3 regions of the Nocardia citri genome follow, and region 1 is predicted to be linked to each of the others. Evidence: riboswitches for the same ligand, from Rfam matches in the RefSeq annotation. Region 1 holds a riboswitch; each other region holds the start of a gene.
The links. Region 1 has a riboswitch for S-adenosylmethionine ahead of ACW2Q0_RS21625 (amino acid ABC transporter permease). Riboswitches for the same ligand answer to the same signal wherever they lie in the genome.
Positions count from the first base shown of each region.

Region 2: another riboswitch for S-adenosylmethionine. It lies ahead of ACW2Q0_RS12345 (aminotransferase class V-fold PLP-dependent enzyme); the one in region 1 lies ahead of ACW2Q0_RS21625 (amino acid ABC transporter permease).
Region 3: another riboswitch for S-adenosylmethionine. It lies ahead of ACW2Q0_RS11705 (rhodanese-like domain-containing protein); the one in region 1 lies ahead of ACW2Q0_RS21625 (amino acid ABC transporter permease).

Region 1 is NZ_JBSUQM010000017.1:31,310-39,230, reverse strand. It holds gene ACW2Q0_RS21645 (carotenoid biosynthesis protein) at 1-757, shown strand, start outside; gene ACW2Q0_RS21640 (LppM family (lipo)protein) at 843-1,619, shown strand; gene ACW2Q0_RS21635 (glycosyltransferase) at 1,628-2,776, shown strand; gene ACW2Q0_RS21630 (hypothetical protein) at 2,847-3,545, opposite strand; SAM riboswitch class I at 3,875-3,968, shown strand; gene ACW2Q0_RS21625 (amino acid ABC transporter permease) at 3,979-5,004, shown strand; gene ACW2Q0_RS21620 (amino acid ABC transporter ATP-binding protein) at 5,001-5,792, shown strand; gene ACW2Q0_RS21615 (ABC transporter substrate-binding protein) at 5,812-6,786, shown strand; gene ACW2Q0_RS21610 (LLM class flavin-dependent oxidoreductase) at 6,791-7,921, shown strand, end outside.
Region 2 is NZ_JBSUQM010000006.1:255,291-263,211, reverse strand. It holds gene ACW2Q0_RS12365 (Pls/PosA family non-ribosomal peptide synthetase) at 1-3,337, opposite strand, end outside; gene ACW2Q0_RS12360 (MarR family winged helix-turn-helix transcriptional regulator) at 3,456-3,878, opposite strand; gene ACW2Q0_RS12355 (DHA2 family efflux MFS transporter permease subunit) at 3,959-5,383, shown strand; gene ACW2Q0_RS12350 (LysE family translocator) at 5,395-6,030, opposite strand; SAM riboswitch class IV at 6,146-6,259, shown strand; gene ACW2Q0_RS12345 (aminotransferase class V-fold PLP-dependent enzyme) at 6,305-7,627, shown strand; gene ACW2Q0_RS12340 (flavin reductase family protein) at 7,809-7,921, opposite strand, start outside.
Region 3 is NZ_JBSUQM010000006.1:133,246-141,166, reverse strand. It holds gene ACW2Q0_RS11740 (methylated-DNA--[protein]-cysteine S-methyltransferase) at 1-97, opposite strand, end outside; gene ACW2Q0_RS11735 (hypothetical protein) at 102-464, opposite strand; gene yczR (MocR-like transcription factor YczR) at 527-2,029, shown strand; gene ACW2Q0_RS11725 (CaiB/BaiF CoA transferase family protein) at 2,099-3,196, opposite strand; gene ACW2Q0_RS11720 (hypothetical protein) at 3,282-3,602, opposite strand; gene ACW2Q0_RS11715 (TetR/AcrR family transcriptional regulator) at 3,688-4,275, shown strand; gene ACW2Q0_RS11710 (O-succinylhomoserine sulfhydrylase) at 4,356-5,570, opposite strand; gene ACW2Q0_RS11705 (rhodanese-like domain-containing protein) at 5,567-5,983, opposite strand; SAM riboswitch class IV at 5,998-6,113, opposite strand; gene ACW2Q0_RS11700 (Rv0361 family membrane protein) at 6,179-6,634, opposite strand; gene ACW2Q0_RS11695 (FAD-dependent oxidoreductase) at 7,062-7,921, shown strand, end outside.

The DNA of each region.
Region 1 (7,921 bases):
GACGCGTGGGGTGCGGTACGCCCTGGGATTCCTGGTGATCGTCTCCGGGCTCGGCCTGCTGGCCGAAATTATCGGCACCACAACGGGTTTCCCGTTCGGTTGTTACGACTATGCCGCCGGCAGGCTGGGGCCCGCGGTGGCAGGAGTGCCGTTGGTGGTCGCACTGGCCTGGACCGGCGGGCTGTATCCGGTGTGGCTGGTGGCCGGGTTGTCGACTCGACGATGGCTGGGGCGAGTTGTTTCGACCGCGGTCGGGGCCGTCGGTTGGGATCTGTTCCTGGATCCGCAAATGGTGGCCGACGGGCAGTGGACGTGGTGTGCCACCGGTCGGGGACTGCCCGGACTCACCGAGATTCCTTACACCAACTATGTAGGGTGGTTCGCGGTGGCGCTGGTGATGGCGTCGCTGCTGACCGGCTTCGATCGCGCTGTGCGGACGCGGGGTACGAATACGTTTGCGGCGCCGACGGTGGCGGCACCCGATGCGGCAACCACAGGCATGGCGGCGGAAAGCCCGGCGCTGAAGTTGAGAACATCTGACGCGACCAGTCCGAAGTGCCGGTCGCGAGAGCCGGGATCCCCGATTTCGGCCGACGTGGTCGTGCCGGTGGCGGTGTTCATGTGGACCTGGTTCGGCTCGACGCTCGCGCACGCGGTATTCCTCGGGCTGCCGTATTCGGCCTGGTACGGGTGTGTCGGGCTGGGAGTGCTCGGCGTGCCGCTGCTCATACGGTTGGTCGCGGCCCGGCGAGGGTGAAGCGGTGCGGATACCATCGGTCCGACACCTCGGTCGGCCCGCGTTGCGCCCGTCGCGTGGCAATTCGGGGTGACCGCCTGGCACGATGTGTGCCGTGCAGCCGAGTCCTCTCACCGCGATACCCGACACACCGGTTCTACCGCCACGTTCGCCCCGGCCCGGAGTGCGGGTGGCCGCGGCAGTACTGCTGGCCGCGATGCTGGTGCCCATGCTCGCGGGCTGCCTGCGGGTGCAGGTATCCATGGGCGTGTCGTCCAATGACCGGGTCTCTGGTCGGATCGTGGCGGCGGTGGTGCCCGCGGACGCCAATGACAAGGGCCCGCAGCTGAAGGCCCCCGATTCGCTGGCCGCGAAGGTGCGGGTCGAGCCCTACAGCCAGGACGGCTATGTGGGCAGCAAGGTGTTCTTCGAGGATCTGTCCTTCGGCGAGGTCGGCCAGCTCGGCGCGCTCTCCGATCAGACCCAGGGCATGTTCAACCTATCGTTCCAGCGCACCGGCGACCTGGTCAGCCTCAATGGCCGGGTCGATCTGAAATCCGTGCCGCCGCACGGCTCGGATGTGCAGTTCACCGTGGCGTTCCCGGCCCGTGTCGCCAAGACCAACGGCAATCGCGAGGACGACTCCACCGTCTCCTGGAAACTGCCGCCCGGCGATGTCTCCACGGTGCGCGCCGAAGTCAGCTACGCGGATCCGAATACCCGCTCCTTCGCCGGCTGGGCCGGCATCGTCGGCGGTATCACCCTCGCTGTCGCCGCGATTGTCGCCGCCATCGCCTATATGAACCGCAACCCGGCGCCGCCCGGCGCACCCGAAACCAACTTCTCCCTGAGCAATCTGTGGCGTTCGCTGATCCGCCGCTGACGCGCACCCTGCGCGCCGGCGCGGCGATCGTCGCGTGGACGGGCGCGGGTATCGCGCTGTCGGGTTGCGCGACCGCGTTATTCAACCGCGCGACGGTGCGCGAGTTGTCGGCCGGACCGCATACGGTGATCGAGCCGGTGGCGGTATGTATCCCGGCGCGCGATGAGGCACAGCGCCTGCCCGAGTTGATCGATGATCTGCGCGGCCAGGTGGGTGTGCCCCGACTACGGGTGCTGATCCTCGACGATGCGTCGTCGGATGGGACCGAAGCGGCCGCGCTCGAAGCGATTGCGGGCGATGCGCGATTCGCGGTATTCCGCTCGCAGGCCGAACCCGCGCCCGGATGGATGGGGAAGGCCGCGGCCTGCGCGCGACTCGCCGAGTTGGCCGATGCCACGGTGCTGATCTTTCTCGACGCCGATGTGCGACTGGCACCGAATGCGATTGCCGCGGCGACCGTCGAATTGCGCCGCAGCCGGGCCGCATTGCTGTCACCGTGGCCGTACCAGGTGGCCGAATCACCGGCCGAGGCGCTGGTGCAGCCGCTGCTGTGCTGGTCGTGGGCGGCGAGCCTGCCGATCGCGGCGGCCAATCGCAGTCTCCGCCCCTCGACTGCCGTCGCCTGCGGCCAGTTCCTGGTCTTCGACACCGCCGCCTACCACGTCGTGGGCGGTCACGCCGCGGTAGCCGCGAGCCCCACCGAGGATCTGGATATCGCTCGCGCACTGCGTCGTTCGGGTCGCCGGACCGCGCTGGTCGCGGCAGGCCGCGCGGCGAGTACCCGGATGTACCGTGACGCGGCCGAACTGGAAGCCGGTTACACCCGCTGGCTGTGGTCCGCCTACGGTGGCTCGGCCATCGGCGGCGTGGCAGTGGGAGCTGTCGCGGCGCTGGCCTACTGGGTGCCTCCACTGGCCGCGATCGGTGGTCGAGGCTCCCTACGCGCCGCCGGTCTCATCGGCTACTGCGCCGCGGTCACCAGCCGCCTGCTCGCTCGCTCCCTGGAACGCGGCACCGCAACCCGCACCGATCCCCTCGCAGCCCTGACACACCCCCTCGCCATCGCCGCCTACCTTCGCCTCTGGACCCGCTCCCGCCGTGCCCACCGCACCAACACCTTGACCTGGAAATCCCGCCCCCTAGCCCTCAACCGCTGATCAAGATCAGGTGGAATCCATGGCGGCCTCGCCCGAAGACCCCGCCGCCGGTGCCACCTGATCTCGAGCCTCAGCGCACCGAGGTGAGTCCTACCGTGGGGAGGAAGAAGCAGGACTTGCCGCCGTTGTCCACGGTCCCGAAGACCGCGGCGAGTACCGTGCCCGATCCGGTGTCCACCGGAACCGCGCGTACCCCGCCGACCGGGAAGGCGGCGAAGAGGTCCTGGATGGCGCGTTCGGCGAGTGGTCTTATCGCGGTCGGGATTTCGGCGGGCACCATCGTGCGCACGACATCGGAGATCGGTCCCATGGCGGTGATGCCGCTGCGGCCGTTGGCCAAGTTGACCCAGGCGAGGTTCATACTCGTAGCGTTCGAGCCGTCCGGGCCGAGGCCGTAGGGCACGAAGGTGAACATGACTTGGCCCGCCTTGACGGCGGTCGGGTCGAGTCCGGGAACGGCCACGGTGGTTGTGGGCCACGGTCCGGGTACGGCACCAGCCATCGCCGGGACAAGACCGAATGCGCCGGTATCGGAGCAGAACGGCGCGACCGCCGGATACAGGAACGGCTCGACACCGATGGTGCGCAGCGCCTCGACAACGGCGCGGTAAGCGGCGAACAGATCACCGGGCCCGGCCTGAGCGGTCGGGGCACTCGCGGCGGGTGCGGGCAGTGGAGCCGCGGCGGCGACGCTCGGGGCGGCCAGTGTCAGCGCGGCCGTACCGGTCGCGATGGCGGTGAGCGTGGTCAGACGGCGCAGCAGGGTCACGACGAACCTCCTCATCGTCGGGCACGAATCGTGGTCCGAGACTACTCCGGCAAACCTTCGCAACAGCGTCTATTTCGGCCGTGGACACGTTCGCGCCACACGCCCCGGCCGATCGCCGCAGCATCGCACCGGCGGGCAATCCGGACGAAAAGCACCGGGGAAACCGGGCCCGAAATGCCGCTATGCACTGCATGACCGGGCCAATAGTGCCTGTTCACGCCCATCCGGACAAGGTCTGCGCTCACGCTGATTCGTATCCTTGTGCCGGACTTCGCCTGCTTCGCATGATATTTCGGCTAGACCCGTTGACCGACCCCGCTCGGCGTCGGACACCATCCAGAGCGACCGAGAGACCTGGCTCGTCGACGTCGCAGCAACCCCCCGGTCATCGGGTGCGGGTGCTTCCGCCGGGAACGATGGAGGAAACGAAATCATGAGCGCGTCCGTCGCAACCGATGCCCCGGTATCGGATGTTCCGACACCGGGTGCCCACCCGCCCGATGCCACGGCACCGGGTGCACCCCCCGCGACGATAAACACCGCAGAAGCACCGGCCATCGCGAGGTCCTGGCACCCGTGGCGCTGGGTGGTCAGCGCCGTCGCACTCGTGGTGCTCGCGCAATTCATCCACGGACTGGCCACCAATCCGGGATGGGATTGGCCGGCATTCGCCAAGTACTTCACCGCGAAATCGGTGCTGTCGGCGCTGAAGGTCACCGTGGAGCTGACCCTGTGGGGTACGGCACTGGGATTCCTGATCGGTACGGCGCTGGCAATCGCCCGATTGTCGAATAATCCGGTGCTGCGGGTGATCTCGTGGGTCTATATCTGGGCTTTCCGCTCGATTCCGCTGATCGTGCAGCTGCTGTTCTGGTTCAATATCGCCTACCTGTACCACACGCTTTCGCTCGGCATCCCGTTCGGCCCTTCCTTTCTCACCTTCGAGGTGAACGGGGTGATCAGCGGATTCACCGCGGCGGTCATCGGACTCGCATTGCATCAGGCGGCTTATGCGGCCGAGATCATCCGGGCCGGATATATCTCGGTCGATCCCGGGCAGCTGGAAGCAGCGGCGGCACTGGGTATTCCACGGGTGCGCCAGTTCCGCACGGTCATCGTCCCGCAGGCCATGCGCTCGATCCTGCCGAATGCGACCAATGAGGTGATCAGCCTGTTCAAGGGCACCTCGATCGTGTCGGTCATGGCGATCGCGGAACTCTTCTACCAGGTCCAGGTGATCTACGGCCGCAATGGCCGAGTGGTCCCGCTGCTCATGGTCGCCACCGTCTGGTACATCGTGCTGACCACGATTCTGTCGGTGGTGCAGTTCTATATCGAACGTCACTACGCCAAGGGCGCGCAGCGCACGCCGCCACCGACACCGGTGCAGCAGGTGTGGCGCAGGCTGCGCGACATCGCCGAAATCGGTTCCGCCGCGCCGCGCGGAGCGACCCGGTGAGCGCGCCGGTCACCGTCGAGGTGGATCGGGCCGCCGCGGTCGAGGTGCGCGGGGTGCGAAAGTCCTACGGCAGCACCCAGGTACTGCGCGGCATCGACCTGACCGTGCGCGCCGGTGAGGTGGTCACCGTGATCGGACCGTCCGGCTCCGGCAAGTCGACGCTGCTGCGGGTGGTCAACCATCTGGAATCGCTGGATGCGGGGACCGTGCATATCGACGGTGAACTGATCGGATATCGGCTGCGCCGCAATAAGTTGCATGCGCTGTCGGACCGCGAGGTGCGCATGCAGCGCTCGCATATCGGCTTCGTCTTCCAACAATTCAATCTCTTCCCGCATCTGACGGTGCTCGACAATGTCACGCTCGCACCGATTTCCGCGCAACGTCGCCCGCGTGCGGACATCGAGGCCGAGGCACGGGAATTGCTCGCGCGGGTCGGTATCGGCGAACTGACCGACGCCTATCCGCGGCGGCTGTCCGGCGGACAACAGCAGCGCGTGGCCATCGCGCGCGCGTTGGCGCTGCGACCCCCGGTGATCCTCTTCGACGAACCGACCTCGGCCCTGGATCCGGAGCTGGTGGGCGAAGTCCTCGATGTGATCCGCGATCTCGCCGACGGCGGCACCGCACTGGTGATCGTCACCCACGAAATCGGTTTCGCCCGCGAGGTCGCCGACACCGTCGTATTCCTCGACGGCGGCGTGGTCGTCGAACAGGGTCCGCCCGCCGCCGTCCTCGACAACCCACAACACCCGCGCACCCGCGCATTTCTGTCCCGAGTCCGTTGAGCGCGGTGCGCGCTCCCCGATGAACAGGTATTCGATGAAGCTCTCTGCCCTGGTCGGCCTGGCTGCCACGGTCGCCTTGCTGACCACCGGCTGCGGCACTGATCCGGACGCGGAAAACTCCGCACAGCCCGCCGGTGCGATCACCTTCGATCTCTCCCCCGGCCAGTCCGGCCGGATCCACGCGCCCAAGGTCGATGCCATCGCCGCCGAACTGCCGCAGGCCGTTCGCGACCGCGGCACGCTGGTGGTCACCGGGTCGGGCGGTGCCGCACCGCCACTGCGGTTCTACGCCACCGACGATAAGACGATCGTCGGGTCCGAGGTCGATTTCGCCTCGCTCGTCGCCGATATCCTCGGGTTGAAACTCGTCGCACAGGTGGCCGATTGGTCGCAGAACTTCGTGCGGATCGACTCCGGCGAGGCCGATGTGTTCATCTCCAACGTCACCGTGACCGAGGAGCGCAAAGAGAAATACGACTTCGCCACCTACCGCAACGACACCGTCGCGCTGGAGATCCCGAAGCAGAGCACGCTCGAGTACAAGGATCGTAAGAGTCTGGCGGGCAAGCGGATCGGCGTCGGCAGCGGCACCAATCAGGAGCAGCTGCTGGTGAAGTGGAACGAGCAGAATATCGCCGAGGGTCTGCCTCCGATCGATATCGCCTACTTCCAGCAGGTCACCGACTATTACCTGGCGCTGGCCTCGCAGCGTCTGGACGGCTACATCGGCCCGAATCCGTCCGCGATCTACCACAGCACCACCGCGAATCAGACCAAGATCGTCGCGACCTTCTCCGGCGCCGGTGACGCATTGCAGGGCGAGATCGGTGTGCTCACCAAGAAGGACAACGGGCTGATCGGCCCCATCAACAAGGCCATCAACAACGCCATCCAGACCGGCACCTACCAGCAGGTCATCGATCGGTGGGGATTGAAGACCGAGACCGTGCCGAGTTCGCGGATCAATCCGCCCGGCCTACCGAAGAAGTCGTGATCGCATGAAGTTTCTGCTGTTCACCCTCGTCAGCCGAGTGCCGGATCCGAATACCGGTCGGCTGCCCGAGACCAGGGCGCGATTGCTCGATGTCATCGGCCAGGCCCGCGTCGCCGAGGAACTCGGCTACGACGGGTTCGCCGTCGGTGAGCGGCACGAGGATCCGTTCCTCTCGGCCGCACCACCGGTGATCCTGTCCCATATCGCCGCGCTCACCTCGCGGATCAGTCTGTTCACCGCCGTCACCACGCTGAGTCTGTTGGATCCGGTGCGCGCGTTCGAGGACTATTCGACGCTGGACAATCTCTGCGGCGGCCGTCTCGAACTGATCATCGGCAAGGGCAACGGCACGGCCCAGGCGAAGCTGTACCACGTCAGCACCGAGGACCAGTGGGATCGTAATCGCGAAGGCTACGAACTGTTCCGGGCGCTGTGGGACGGCGACACCGTGACCTGGTCGGGCCGATTCCGGCCGGAACTGGTCGAAGCCAAGGCGCTGCCGCGGCCCTGGCAGCCGCGCATCCGCATCTGGCACGGCAGCGCGACCAGCCGCGATTCGGTGGAACTCGCCGCGCGCCACGGTGATCCGCTGTTCTCGGCGAATGTCACCAATCCGATCGAGCCGTATGCCGAACTGGTACGCCACTATCGGGAGCGCTGGGCGCACTATGGGCACGATCCGGCCGAGGCCCTGGTCGGCGCGGGCACCGCGGGATTTCATGTGGCGCGCACCTCACAGCAGGCCCGCGACGAATACCGCCCGATCTTCGAGGCCCGACTGGCATTGGCGCGCAAGCTCGGCCTGCCGATCGTCTTCGAAACGCTCGACGATTTCGTCGCGCGCAGTTCGGCGCTGGTCGGCAGCCCGGAGCAGGTGATCGACAAGGTCGGGCGCCAGCACGAGGCGTTCGGGCACGAGGTGATCCACCTGTCCGCCGAACGCGACGGACGCACCGAAGCGCAATATCGCGGCAGCCTCGAACTCTTCCAGGCCGAGGTCGCACCCGAGCTGCGCCGACGCATTCCGAGCCGACCACTGGCCACCGGCCCCAACGGTCGCACCACCGCTCGTCCCACCGACTACGACATCGATTTCCGCGGCGAACTCGTCCGCACCGAAACATCTGGAGTATCA
Region 2 (7,921 bases), on a different contig from region 1:
AAACCTTCAGCCGCAGCGGCGGATCGAAGGTGCGTTCGGTATCGCCGGTTTCGGAGGCGCGCCGCAGTCGCACCGGTGGGCTGCCGAGCCAGGATGAACCCGCCTTGGCCTTGGACGGAGCGGCCGAAAGCACCGCGACCAGCCCGTTTTTCGGCACCCGTCGACCGGGGGCGGTCATACCGGAATTGCCGAGGAAGGCGCGCTTGCCGACCTTCGCATCGCCGATATGCAGCCAGCCGCCGCCGAGTTCGTAGCTGGCGATCATGGTGTCGTCGGCGAGGAACGCGCCGTCGGCGACCGTGGTGAATTTCGGCAGCAGGAGCACCGTCGATGCCTCGACGCTCTTACCGACCTTCGCGCCGAGCAGGCGCAGCCACAGCGGGGTCAGCAGGCTGGCGTAGAGCGGGAACAGGAGGGTGCGCGCCGAATCCAGTAGCCGTTCGGTGGCCCACGCCTGCCAGCCGACCCTGCTGCGGACGGGGTGATGGCCCTCGATGAGTCCGATGCTGAGCAGCCGGACCGCGATGACCGTGGCCGCGGCGTACAAGGCGAGGCTGAGCAGCGTTGCGACGGGCAGGATGGCGAAGCCCTTGCCGAGCGCACCCGCGAGGGTTTGCGCGTCGCGGATGAACCAGGCGATGAATGCGCCGCCCGCGGCCAGACCGAGAATGGGCATGGCCGCCAGCACCATCGAGGTCACGCCGAAAATCGCGACCCAGTGCGCGGCTCGTGCCGGGGTGTGCGCGGGCCAACGATGCTGGGCTTTGCCGACTTTCGTGGCGGGCGAACCGGCCCACTCCTGTTCGGCCTTTACTTTCCCCGATACCGACGATCCGGCCGCGATCTCGGCATTCTTACCTATTTTGCTGCCGGGCAACAGGATCGAGCGCGCACCGATCACCGCGCCGGCACCGATGGTGATCGGTCCGATGTGTACGACATCGCCATCGATCCAATAGCCGGACAGGTCGACCTCGGGCTCCACACTGCACCCGTCGCCGAGTTCGAGCATGCCGGTGACCGGCGGCAGGGTGTGCAGGTCGACGCCGTGGCCGATCTTCGCGCCGAGTGCCCGCGCGAACGGCACCATCCACGGTGCACCGGAGAGGCTCTCGGCGCCGCTGGCCTCCGAGAGCCGGACCGCCGCCCACAGTCGCAGGTGCTCCGACCCGCCGCGCGGATAACTGCCGGGGCGTACGCCGCGCAGCAGAATTCGCGCGCCGGTCGCGCAGGTGACCATGCGACCGGGCGGTGAGATGAACAGCAGGAACGCGGCCAGCGTCCACCACCAGGACAGATGCGGCAGCCACGGCAGTGAGCCGGACCAGCCCGCGATATTGCCGACAATCGCCAACCAGGTGAGCCACTGCAATCCGGTGAGCGTAGTGAGCGGGATGATGGCGAGCATTTGGGCGCATTGGGCGCGCAGCGGCGTCGGGCCCACGATGCGTTCCTCGACCTCGGCGCTCGGCGCGGTCTCGTCGAGCAGCTCGGCCAGTGCGCCGAGGCGTGGATGGTCGTAGAGATCGGCGACGGTGATGCGTGGATAACGTTCGCGCAGTGCGGTAACCAACTGGGCGGCCGAGAGCGAGCCACCGCCGAGATCGAAGAAGTCGGTATCCGCTCCGGTGACCTGCGCACCGAGAATCGAATCCCACAGCCCGGCAACCCATTGCTCGGTTTCGGTGAGATCGCCGTTCGCGGTGTCGGTTTCGGCGGTATTCGGCAGTGGCCACGGCAGGGCGTCGCGGTCGACCTTGCCCGAGGTGCGGGTGGGCAGGTCGGCGACGATGGCGAGTCGGGGGACCAGCGCGGCCGGAAGTTGTTCGGCGAGTTGGGCTCTAGCTGCCTTGAGGTCGAAGTCGGGTGCGGTGCCGGTCAGGTAACCGACGAGGATCTTATTGCCCGCCTTGGTGGTTCGGATCGCGGCCGCCGCTCCGGTGACGCCGGGTAGGTGCTGCAGGGCGTTATCGAGTTCGCCGAGTTCGATGCGGCGGCCACCGAGTTTGATCTGATCGTCGGCGCGGCCGAGGAAGACCAGGCCCGCGCTGTCCTTGCGGACCAGATCGCCACTGCGGTAGGCGCGGTCCCAGCCGAGTGATGGCAGCGGAGCGTACTTTTCGGCGTCCTTGGCCGGATCGAGGTAGCGGGCCAGGCCGACACCGCCGATCACGAGTTCCCCGGATTCGCCCTCGCCGACCGGATTTCCGGCGGCATCGACGACGGCCAGATCCCAGCCGTCGAGGGGGAGCCCGATCCGGACCGGGAAGCCGCCGTCGAGCAGCGCCGCACAGGCGACGACCGTTGCTTCGGTGGGGCCGTAGGTATTCCAGACCTCGCGTTCGGAATCGGTATCCGATTCCGGGTGTTCGTGGGACTGCGCGTGGTCTACTACCTCTTCGTCGCCCTTCGCCCGCGCCGAGTGCTTTCCGGCAAGACGTTCGGCGAGTTCGGGCGGCACCGCCTCGCCGCCGAAGATCAGCAGCCGGACCGGGTCGAGTGCCTCGACGGGCCAGGTCGCGGCCAGGGTGGGAACCGTCGAGACGATGCTGATTGCGCGCCGGACCAGCCAGGGCCCGAGATCCGCACCGGTGCGGACCAGGGCGCGCGGTGCGGGCACCAGGCAGGCGCCGTTGCGCCAGGCCAGCCACATTTCCTCGCATGAGGCGTCGAAGGCGACCGAAAGTCCGGCGAGCACCCGGTCACCCGGACCGATCGGGGCGTTCGGCAGGAACAGGCGCGCCTCCGCATCGACGAAGGCGGCGGCATTGCGGTGGGTGACGGCGACGCCTTTCGGGGTGCCGGTGGATCCGGAGGTGAAGATGATCCAGGCGTCGTCGGCGGGGGTCGGGCGGACCGTCGAATCCGCGGCGGTCGGTTCGGACCGTTCGGCGGCGGCCACCGTCGGTTCGACGCCCGCCGCCGTCACGATCGCGGTGACGCGGGCCTCACCGAAGACGAGTCGGGCGCGTTCCTCCGGGTCGTCGGCGTCCACCGGAACATAGGCCGCACCGGCATACAGAATGGCCAGAATAGTGACGTAAAGCTCATATGAGCCGGACGGCATGCGCACCCCGACGCGGTCACCGGGGCGCACACCCTCCGCGGTCAAGCGCACGACTCCGGCATCGATCTCGGCCAGCAATTCGGTGTAGCTGAGCACCACATCACCGTCGTCGATAGCAGGGGCTTCCGGATGGGCCGCCGCGGTGCTGTTCAGGATGTCGACAAGGGTTCTGACCTGCGGCGCGAGGGTGCCGCGCAGCAAGGGTTCGGGGGTGTGGAGCCCGTTCGTCGGGTCCGTGCCCGCCGCGGTGTCGACCTGCGGCTGTAGCATCGTGTCCTGCCCACCTCTCATAGACCTGCCTTGCGCTTCCTCGTTGTTGTCTCACAGCCGGGTTACCAGTGGGCGAATGCCACGTGTGGCCAACTGTCTACGGTACCTGCGGTATCGGTCAAACCTGTTCGCCGAGCGCTTTGAGTGCCAGGCGGTGCAGGGTGCGCCGCTCCTGCTCATCGAGTCGATGCAGCACCCGCTCGGTGGCCCTTTCGATGAGTTCATCGGTCTTGCGGCGCTCGGCGCGCCCGGACGGGGTGATGGTGAGCCGGTACTTGCGCCGGTCTGTCGCATCGCGGGTGCGGATGACGAATCCGGCCTCTTCCAGGCCATCGATCAGCCGGACAACCTCGCTGCGGTCGATGCCGAGCGCGGTGGAGACCTGCTGCTGGGACAGGTCGTCGAACTCCTCCAGGCAGACCAGCACCCACTGTTCGCGCAACGAGATGCCCAGCTCGGCGTGTACGGCCTTGTGCAGCTTGCCGAGCGCATAGGTCGGGAAGCGGAGCAGGCCGCGGGGGTGAATGTGGTCAGCGGGCATCAGGTGATTGTATCTATTGTTGATCAATAAGATTGTTGATAACCTCCGCAATCTCGACGTCGACAAATAGCGGAGGATCCATGTCGGATACTCGAACGGCTCTCGCCGCCGCACCCGCACTCGAACCCATTCCCGCACGGGTGTGGCGGGTGGCCGGTGTGGTGGTCTTCGGTGCGACCATGAGCATGCTGGACACCTCGCTGGTGAATATCGGGCTGAACTCCATCGCGACGGATCTCGGTGCGGCACTGGACAGTGCCCAGTGGATCGCGAGCGGCTATCTGCTCGCACTCGCCGTCATGCTGCCGTTGTGCGGTTGGCTCGGGCGGCAATTCGGCATGGACCGGGTCTGGTTGACCGCGCTCGCCGGGTTCACGGTGACCTCCGCACTGTGTGCGCTGGCTCCGAATATCGGCTGGCTCATCGGGTTTCGGATCGCCCAGGGCTTGGCGGCGGGTCTGTTGGTGCCCGCCGGGCAGACGCTGATCGGTCAGGTCGCGGGTCCGCAGCGGCTGGGCCGGGTGATGAGTGTCTCCGGTATCGCCGTGGTCGCCGCGCCCGCGATCGGGCCGACCATCGGTGGTGTGATGCTGGCGAATCTGGACTGGAAGTGGTTGTTCCTGATCAACATTCCGTTCGGACTGGTGGCATTCGTGCTGGCGTATCGGCTGTTACCGCGGGCGGAGGCGACAGGTAACGGTGGTCGATTCGACGCCACCGGATTCGCGTTGATCGCGGTCGGGCTATCGACGTTGGTCTATGGACTCGGCGAATTCGGCAGTCGCGGTAGCGTTTCCGCGCCCACAGTGTGGGTGTCGATGGTGGTCGGGGTGCTGGCGCTCGGCCTGTTCGTGGCCCGATCGGTGCGCGGGGGCGGTGCGCGCCTGCTCGATGTCGGACTGTTCCGGCATCCGGTATTCGCGACGGCCAATGTGGCGAATTTCTTCGCGGGTGCGTCGATGTATGGGGCAATGCTATTGCTGCCGTTGTACTTTCAGGTACTGCATCGGGACGGCATCATCGCGACGGGTCTGCTGCTCATATCCTTCGGGATCGGTAGCATCATCGCGCTGCCCATCGGCGGCCGGTTGACCGACCGGTATGGCGGCGGCGTGGTCGCCGTGGTCGGTAATGCGGTGACGGTCGTGGTCACCGTGCCATTCGCGCTCGACGGTGCCTCGATGAATCCGGTTGTCGTGCAGGTGCTGCTGTTGATTCGAGGCCTGGCTAATGGATTGACGGGCGTGCCGATGGTGGCCGCGGCCTACGCCTCGGTGCGGCGCGAGCAGTTGCCGGATGCTGCATCGTTCGTGATTATTCTGCAGCGGGTCGGCGGGGCGATCGGCGCGGCATCGCTCGCGGTGGTGCTGTCTCGCGCGGCTGGTGCCGGGCTGTCGGTGGATGCCGGATTCCGGCACGCGTTCTGGTGGCTCACCGCCGCGTCGATCATCTCGTTGGTCGCGGCACTATGGCTGTGGCGCAAGGAGATTCAGCCGAAGCTCTGACGCATGACGGATTACGCGGCCGAGGCGGCCGTGCCGATGCCGAGCGCGGCGAGAATGGCCGCGCTGATCTGCTCGAGCCGATCGCGAACTCGGGGACGGCGCAACATCGTGACCGCCCGCGACGCCAGCAAGGCGAGCAGGATCATCTCGACGGCGGCAATGGAGCATTCGATGGCGCCGAGCGCGAGGGTGTTCAGGAAGGTGATATCGGTGCAGAATTGCGGCAGCACCGCCAGATAGAACAGCCCGACCTTCGGGTTGAACAGGCACGACACCACGCCCGCGGCGAATGCCGAGCGAACCGAAGTTTGCGCCTGCGCAACCGGCTGTCCGGGCGCTGTGGCGGTGCGCGTCCCGCGTTGCTTGCGGTGCTCGATCAACGCCCGAATTCCCAAGTACACCAAATAAATTCCGCCGATGACCTTCAGCGTCCGATAGGCCGTCGCGGACTGCTCCAGCAGGGCGGCGACGCCCGCCGCGACCACTACCGCCCATCCGATCCCGCCCAATGCCGAGCCGATCGCCGCGGCAATGCCCGGTCGCGCATCCACGATCGAGAATCGCAGCACCAGAAACGAATCCGGGCCGGGCGTGATCGACAGCAGTATGCACAGGCCGACAAAGCTGAGCAGTAGCGAAAGCGTCACCGGTCGATCAGACCGCACGGCGCCCAGTACCGCAAGGTTATTTATTCGACTGCATGTGTATGCAGGAAAGGTTCGGTTGACAGGACGGTGCGGCATCTGCCAATCTTTCGGTTCAGGTCATGAGTACCAGCGTCAAGCCCCGGCTAGCTGGTCGGCAACCCTCCTCCGCGGTGGGGTGCTCCGGGTGACGACCGGGCCGCAGCCCGACCGGGTGCGGCAAGCGCGGACTCGGATGAGCACCAGTTTTCGGGTCCCATAGCCGACGGGATTTGTGATGACCGCTGCAATCGATCAAAGCTGTGCCGCCCTCGCTCGGGTCTCCGGTGACGATCTGCGGGTGCCGCTCGTACAGGGCGGAACGACCACCTACGCGAACTTCGACTACGCCGCAAGCGCACCGGCATTGGCGCAGGTCACCGACCGGGTGCAGCAATTGCTGCCGTACTACGCGAGTGTGCACCGCGGTGCCGGTTACGCCTCGCGGATCTCCACCGAGTGCTATGAGGCCGCGCGTGGTTCGGTGACCCGCTTCCTCGATGCCGCCGACGACCAGGTCGTGGTGTTCACTCGCAATACCACCGATGCGCTGAATCTGCTCGCCGCCTGCGTGCCCGGCGACACCGTGGTGCTCGATATCGAACATCATGCGAACTTCCTGCCCTGGACCCGGCACGGCCGTCGTGTCGTGCGGGCGGCGGCGACCGTCGAGGAGACCATTCGTCAGCTGATCGCCGAATTGTGCAGTAAGCCAGCCGCATTGCTCGCGATTACGGGCGCGTCGAATGTGACCGGCGAGGTGCTGCCGCTGGAGCGGCTGGCCACCATCGCGCACCAGTGTGGTGCCCGCATCCTGGTCGATGCCGCGCAGCTGGCGCCGCATCGTCGAATCAGCCTGCGCGACACCGGAATCGACTACCTCGCATTCTCCGGGCACAAGCTCTACGCGCCGTTCGGCGCGGGAGTGCTTGTCGGACGCCGGGATTGGCTCGATGCCGCCGAACCGTATCTGGCGGGTGGCGGCGCCGTTCGCGAGGTCACCACCACCGATGCGGACTGGGCACCCGCACCGCAGCGCCATGAGGCCGGTTCGCCGAATGTCCTGGGTGCGGCCGCGCTCGCCGCCGCATGTGACGCGCTGTGTGCGATCGATCCGAAAACCCTTGCCGTGCATGAGCGACGGCTCGCCGATCGACTGCGCACCGGCCTGTCCACGATTCCGGGGGTCACCCTGTTGCGCATTTGGAACGATAGCCCCGACACCGTCGGTATCGTCGCCTTCACCCTGGACGGATTCGTCCCCGGCCATGTCGCGGCCTACCTCTCCGCCGAACACGGCATCGGCGTTCGCGACGGCCGCTTCTGCGCCCATCCGCTGCTCGCGCGCCTCGGTCTGGACGGTGCGCTGCGTGCCAGCATCGGTCTCGGCACCTGCTCCGCCGATGTGGACCGGTTGGTCGAGGCCATCGCCACCCTGGTCACCGAGGGCGCGTCGTGGAATTACGCTGGCACCGACGGTCTCTGGAATCCGGTGCCCGAGACCCGTCCGTTCGCCCGCCCCGACGCCACCGACGGCGCCGCGCCCTGCTCGATCGGCTGATCGGATCCGACCGCGCAGTCGCCGCGCAGTCGCCGTGCAGCGTCGGGCGCACTGATCGTCACCCGGCGAAACCGTAAACCCGGCCGCACGGTCGGCGCCGCGCCCGGTGTGGTCGGCCCGATCGGATCCGATTGCGCTCGATCTATAGCTTTGCCGCGCAAGCGAATCCGCCCGGCCGCGCTCAGTCTTCGAGCGAGGTCGGGCGGTAGTAGCGGCCGCGGTAGTAGAGCAGCGGTGCGGCGCTGGGTTGTTCGTCGGTATTGTCGTGGACCCGCGTCACCAGCCCGACGACGA
Region 3 (7,921 bases), on a different contig from region 1:
ATCGGAATACGAAATCGCCGGTCCAGGCGATCGCGCAGGAGCCGATCGCGGTGTCGAACAGCGCCGACCCGGTGACCGGGCGAGCGGAACCACTCATACGGTCAGTGTGCACGTCGGTTCTGACATTGATGACCAGACCAGTCCAGTTCTCCGGAACTGGCCTGGATCGCGTCGGCGGTCGGCTCGGCGGCCGCGCAACTAGGCTTCGCGATCCGGCGCTGCGCGGCCCGTTCGGGATAGGCAAGAGCGCCGGCATCGGGATCCGGCACGTCGCCGTGGCCGTAGATAGCGACGAGATCCGCGTATTGACGCTGGTTTTCGTAGTACGACGGGGACCGTTCGGTCAATGGTCCCGGCGCGTGGAATCGTTCGAGGCGCAAGACCTCGCTCGGGCGGCGCGGCGCGACCCGGCGGATGAGATAGGCGAAGGCGGCGATGACGAGCAGGGCGGCGACGGCAGTCATACGAGTCAGCGTGCGCGCACTGGCCTTGTCATTGAATATCCACTTAGCTAATACTGGACTTTATGTCGACGAGAGTTATCGGTGCCACGAGTCTTGCCCGTGATCTGGGTAGTTGGCGCAGTGCGGACGAGAACGGCGAAGCGGGGGAGCGCCGGTCGACGCGCCCGGCCTATCTGGCTCTCGCCGAAGGCATCCGTCTACTCATCCACGACGGCCGCGCACCGCTCGGCGTCGCGCTGCCCAGTGAACGCGATCTGGCCGCGACCCTCGGCGTCAGCCGCACGACCATCACCTCCACCTACAGCCTGCTGCGCGAACACGGCTATCTGATCAGCCGCCAGGGTTCGCGCAGCACCGTCGCCCTCCCGAGCGACGTGCAGCACGACGGCACCAAACCGGCCCGCAGCATCCTCGCGATGATGGCGCAACCGGAACTGCCGACCGTCGATATGACCTACGCCGCCATGGCCGCGCCCTCAGAAATGCAGGAGGCGTACTCCATTGCGCTGCAAGGTCTTCCGGCCTATCTCGGCACGCACGGTATGGATCCGGTCGGTGTGCTCGCGCTGCGTGAGGCACTGGCGCGCCGCTACACCGAGCGTGGCCTGCCCACCGAACCGGACCAGATCCTGGTCACTCTCGGCGCCCAGCATGGCCTGCGCCTGCTGTTGAATGTGCTGACCGCACCCGCGGCCCGGGTACTCATCGACCACCCGACCTATCCGAATGCCATCGAGGCGATCCGGGATGTCGGCGCCCGCCCGGTGCCGGTGCCGCTGCGACCCGAAACTCCCGAGTCCGGCTGGGATCTCGACGGAATCCGCAGTGCCGCAAGGCAAACCGCAGCCACCCTGGCCTACCTGGTGCCGGACTTCAACAACCCGACCGGCCTGCTGCTCGATGCCGACGGCCGCGCCGAACTGGCCGCCATCGCCCGCGAGACCCGGATGACCGTGGTGATCGACGAGTCGATGGTGGACCTGAGCCTGACCGACCGAACCGCGCCCCCACCGGTCGCGGCCTTCGCCAAGGGCAGCGAGATCATCACCATCGGCTCGGCCTCGAAATCCTTTTGGGGCGGTCTGCGCGTCGGCTGGATACGCACCAACCAAACATTGATAACGAAGCTGCTCGGCATCCGCTCCACCGTCGACCTCGGCACGCCTGTCATGGATCAGCTGGCCACCATCCACCTGCTGGAGAATGCCGATACCATCCTCGCCCGCCGACGCGATCAACTCCGCGCCCAGCGTGCGGCGCTGCTCGCCACGCTCGGCGAAGAGCTCCCGGACTGGCGCACCATCGTCGGCGACGGCGGCATGTCGGTCTGGGCGCAACTGTCGGCTCCGGTGTCGACGGCCCTGGCCGCCACCGCCCCCAACCACGGCGTATTGCTCGCCGCCGGACCGAGATTCGGTGTCCAGGGTGCCTTCGAACGCTTCATCCGCCTGCCCTTCACCCACCCCGAACCCGAGCTCCGCCTGGCGGTGAAGTCCATCGCCGCCGCCTACGAAGCCCTCACGCCCCGCGCCGCCGACCCCCTGCAACCGCTCACCTGCTACTGACCGGGTGCAAGATCGAGGTATGGATCTCGTTCGGGACCGTCGGTTCCCGCTAGCGTCGACGGCTTATTGTCAATCCGCCCAGATGGATTCGATCGGCGTCGCCGTGTTCGGCGGCGGGGTGGGCGCACCAGCGGGGGTGCGGGAGAAGCGCGGCGTCGGCGCATGCTGGACGACACCATCGATCTCGATCAGCCCGGTGCGGGCGGCAATGTGCGGATTCTGTTCTGCCTCGGTGAAAGTCAGCACCGGTGTCGTGCACGCATCGGTGCCCTCGAAGATCGCGGCCCATTCGTCGCGGGTCTTGGTCTTGAACTTCTCCGAGAACAGTTTCTTCAGCTGATCCTGACCATTCGGATCGCTCTGCGCGGGCAGGCCCCGGGGGTCGATCTCCAAGCCGTGCAACAGTTGCGCGTAGAACTGCGGCTCGATCGCGCCGACCGCCATGTACTTGCCGTCCGAGGTCTCGTACGTGTCGTAGAACGCCATACCGGTATCGAGCAGGTTGGTGCCGCGCTCATCCGACCACATGCCCACGCCGCGCATACCCCAGATCATGTGCGAAAGCGCAAGCGCCCCATCGATCATCGCCGCATCGATGACCTGACCCTTACCGGAGCGCTGCCGCTCGATCAGTGCCGCGAGAATGCCGAACACCAGGAACATCGAGCCGCCGCCGAAGTCGCCGACCATATTGAGCGGGGGCACCGGACGTTCACCCTTGCGGCCGATGGCGTGCAGCACACCGGTCAGCGAGATGTAGTTGATGTCGTGGCCGGCGCGATCGGCCAGCGGGCCCTCCTGACCCCAGCCGGTCATCCGGCCGTAGACCAACCGCGGATTGCGCGCGAGCACGGTATCCGGGCCGAGACCCAGGCGCTCGGTGACGCCGGGCCGGAAGCCCTCGATCAGCACATCGGCCTTCTCGGTGAGTGCGAGCACCTTCTCGATATCCGCCGGGTCCTTCAGATCGGCCTCGACGATGGTGCGCCCACGCCAGTGCGGCCGCTCCATGGAACCGGGCAGCACATTGGGCCGCTGTATCCGCACCACATCGGCGCCGAGGTCGGCCAGCAGCAGTGCCGCATGCGGACCGGGGCCGATACCGGCCAGCTCGATGACCTTGATGCCCGCGAGCGGGCCCAGGTCGGTGGTGGATGGTGTGCTCACGCCCTACCTCGGTTCGTCGTTGTCCAGCGCTACCCGGGAGCGACCCGAGGTTGTATTGACAGTATGACAATAACGTCGAGCCGCATCAGTAGGCAGCGCGAACCGGGTTCGCGAGCCCCAGCGCGGAGTTGAGTCGATAAGCCCCGCCGAGCCCATGGAACACCGCCATCAGCAATGCGCCGACGAGGGCGCTGCCGATGCTCGCGTAGACATGCGCCGACAAGTCTGCCCAGTATCCGATAAGGACCGCGAGTGCGAGTCCAAAGGTGCCCGCCACGGCATTGCGTAGCGGATCGTTACCCCACACATTCGGAAATTGTTCGCCGACCATGCCTTTGACGAAATGGGGGACCGCATTCGTGCCGAACAGTCCGGCCAGTGCCGACAGAAGAATCGTGTGCCACATGAGGGGTTACCTACTTTCAGTCAACGTCTGTGGACCGAAAACTAGCATGGCGATTCGCTTCGGTCAACGCCCGTAGACTGAGCTGATGAATTCTCGCCCTAGCAGCCGCGCCGAGCAACGGCAGAGCACACAATCCCGGATCCTCGACGCGGCCCGGCGCTTGTTCGCCGAGGTCGGCTACGACCGGGCCACCATTCGCGCGATCGCCGCCGAGGCACAGACCGATCCGGGCCTGGTGATGCGCTATTTCGGGTCGAAGGACAACCTGTTCGCCGAGGCTTCCGGTTTCGAACAGGACGATCTGGTGACCGGCACGCCCGAACAGGCGGCCGACCAATTGCTCGCGGCACTGGAAACCAAACTCGCCCAGCAACCCACCGACGCACTCGCCGCGATCCGCTCCATGTTCACCCACCCCGACGCGGCCGCCGAAGTCCAACTCGCCATGGAGTCCCGGCAGCGGCAAGCCGCCCAGCACCTGGCCGACGACGATGCGGATTTGCGGGCCGGACTGATCGGCGCGATCACCATCGGCACCGTCATCGGTCGGCACCTACTCCAGCTCGACGGACTGCGCGACGCCCCACCCGAGCGAATCACCGCCCTGCTCCGCGCAGCCTTCCACGACATCGCCTGCGGCCCAACGACAACAACCCCGGAGCCGTCGGCGTAGTCGCTCACCCATCGCGAACTCGTCATGGCCATCGACGCCGCCGTGCCGAACTCGGTCCGGCGACGTCGGTGACATGAGCTCTAGCTCAGCGCGTGGTCCAGATCGCTCAACAGATCCTCGACATCCTCGAGTCCCACCGAGATACGGACAACGCCATCGGACAGGCCGATGGTCGCGCGGCCTTCGGGACCCATCGCGCGGTGGGTCGTGGTGGCCGGATGGGTGATGAGGGTCTTGGAGTCGCCGAGGTTATTGGAGATGTCGACGATGCGCAGCCGGTTGAGCACCTCGAAGGCACGCTTCTTGGCCTCGCTCGCGGGCGCGTTCAGTTCAAAGGTGACCACGGTGCCGCCGCCGCTCATCTGGCTGGTCGCCAGCGCGTGCTGCGGATGTGACTCCAGGTACGGGTAGCGCACCCAGGAGACGGACTTGTTGCCCTCGAGGAAGCGCGCGATGCGCAGGGCGGATTCGGTCGAATGACGCACGCGCAGCGGCATGGTCTCCAAACCCTTGAGCAGGGTCCACGCGTTGAACGGGCTCAGCGCCGGACCGGTATGGCGCATCAGGGTTTTCACCGGACCGTCGATGTAGTCGTGGGCGCCGAGGATCGCACCACCGAGCACCCGGCCCTGACCATCGATGTGCTTGGTTCCCGAATAAACCAGCACATCCGCACCGAGATCGAAACCACGCTGCAGCAGTGGTGTGGCAAAGACGTTGTCCAGCACCACTTTCGCACCCGCGGCATGCGCGAGTTCGCTCACCCGGCGCACGTCGACCAGCGTCTGCATCGGATTGGCCGGAGTTTCGAAGAAGACGGCCTGGGTCGGCACCGAAAGTGCCTGCTCCCACTGATCCAGATCATCACCGTCGACGAAAACCGTTTCCACACCCCAGCGCGGCAGGATCTCGTTGCACACCACGAAGCACGAACCGAACAGGCTGCGTGCGGCCACGAGCCGGTCGCCGGCGCCCACAAGCGCACCGAGCGCGGTGAATACGGCCGACATACCGCTCGCGGTCGCGAAACATGCTTCGGCGCCGTCGATCAGGCGCAGCCGCTCCTCGAACATGGCCACCGTCGGATTGCCGTACCGGGAGTAGACGAAATGCTCGATATCGCCGGTGAACGCGGCCTCGGCCGCCTCGGCGCTCTCGTAGACGAAACCGGAGGACAGATACAGCGCCTCGGCGGTTTCCTCGAATCCCGAGCGGCGCAGCCCGCCCCGCACGCCGAGCGTCGCGGGGCCGACGCCTTCGGGCAGTGGCTTGTCGAACGCACCCCCGGTGATCATGACTGCCGCCACGGCAGGCCGATGGCGCGCCACCCGGCGCCGCCACGATGTCCGAACTCGTCGATCGGGCCCTCGAAGCCCTCCAGCACATTGAACGACGGGGTGATGCCGGCCCCGGTGGCGGCCACCGCCGCGCCGATAGAACGCTGTCCGGAGCGACAGAGGAAGACGACGGGCGCCGCCGGATCGCGACCCTCCAGCGCCTTGGTCAGCTGCTCCACGAACTCGGCGTTGCGGGCGCCGTCGCTGTCCACCCATTCGATCAACGCCGTCGGCCGCTCGATCGAACTCGTATCCGGCACGCCGACGAAACGCCATTCCGCCTCGGTGCGCACGTCGACCAAGACGGCTTCGGGATTGTCCCGCAACAACTCCCACGCCTGCTGTGGGGTGATGTCACCGGCATATGTCATGCGATCCTCCTGTGAATCCACGCTTGCCGCACCTGGGTTCGGTGCGCGGCCCGGTCGTCACCCGGAGCACCCCGCCGCGGAGGAGGGTTGCCGACCAGCCAGCCGGGGCTTGGCGCTGGTACTCATGACCTGAAAACGAGATTGCCTGGGCAGGGGCCTTCGTGTCAAACCTCGGTTCGCGCCGCGCGTAAGCAATCAACGGCAGACGACCCAGCGGTCTCCGGAACGGGTCAGATTCCAGGTCGCCGGTGTTTTCCGGCCGTCGACCTCGATGGTCACCGTCGCCTTGGCCCTATCGCCGTCGACCATCGCATTCTCAATCTCGCTGACCTTGATCGACTTTCCGGCCGCGGCCCCGCCGAACTGATCGGCGAGTGGTGTCCGGCTCTCGTCGAATCCCGGACAGGCCACGCCGGGTGGCGGCGTGTCGTCGGTGGCGGCGCGGGCCTCGGCGTAGCGCTGCACCGCGGCGGTGATCTTGTCCGATTCTGTGACATTTTTCTCAGCGGGCGAGAGCATCGCACCGAGCACGATCGCGATGAGCACGACAGCGGCGAAAACGGCCGCCGCGATGAACGGCGCCATGGACCGACGGTCGGTCTGATCGACCTCGATTACGGGTTCTGCATCGGCGCCCTGCTGCTCTGTCATGAGTCGATCATCCCTGCTGGGCGGCGGTATCCGGCATCCGGCCCCCGGTCGACCCGGTACCCGTGCCGCGCGGATTCGATAGATGTCCGCAGAGTGGGTAGTAACGATTGGTGGGCCGGGGCAGCAAACACCCGGTGTACGCACCGCCGCGGGGTGCGCGGTACGCCACCGATAGAATCGCGGGACTGCGGCCTGCTGTCATAGCCGAGGTGGCCGCCTGTTCGCATCGGCAGATGCGACCGAGAGGGTGCGTCAAGTTAGCCTAAGCTCAGACTGACGCCGTCAATAGTTTCGACCATAAGGGTGCGCGTAAAAGATGACCGAACACAGTGCTGAGTCGACCAGCGGTGAGCACGGGCCCTCCGTGGTTACGCAAGCTGCCTCCTCCGGGCCTGACGCGCACACCGCGGGGGCTCGCCCGCTTCGTATCGCGATCGTGGGCGCGGGACCGGCAGGCATCTACGCCGCCGACGCGTTGATGAAGTCCGATGCCGAGGTGAGCATCGACCTGTACGAGCGCATGCCCGCGCCGTTCGGGCTGATCCGCTACGGCGTCGCGCCGGACCATCCGCGCATCAAGGGCATCATCACCGCCCTGCACAAGGTGCTGGACAAGCCGCAGGTCCGCCTGCTCGGCAATATCGACTACGGCACCGACATCACCCTCGACGATCTGCGCACGTTCTATGACGCGGTGATCTTCTCGACCGGCGCCAATGCCGACCGGGCACTGCCGATTCCCGGTATCGACCTGGACGGCAGCTACGGCGCCGCGGACTTCGTCTCCTGGTACGACGGCCACCCGGACGTGCCGCGCACCTGGCCGCTGGAGGCCGAGAAGGTCGCGGTCCTCGGTGTCGGCAATGTCGCCCTCGATGTGGCGCGCGTGCTGGCCAAGACCGGTGACGAGCTGCTGCCGACCGAGATCCCGCCGAACGTCTACAACGGTCTGCAGGCCAATAAGGCGATCGAGGTGCACGTCTTCGGCCGCCGCGGCCCGGCGCAGGCCAAGTTCACCCCGCTCGAGCTGCGCGAACTCGACCATTCCCCGACCATCGAGGTCATCGTCGATCCCGAGGACATCGACTACGACGAGGGCTCCGAGGCCGCGCGCCGGCACTCCAAGCAGGTCGACATGATCGCCAACACCCTGGAGCAGTGGGCCATCCGCGATGTCGGCAACCGCCCGCACAAGCTGTTCCTGCACTTCTTCGAATCGCCCGCCGAGATCCTCGGGGAGGACGGCAAGGTCGTCGGCCTGCGCACCGAGCGCACCCAGCTCGACGG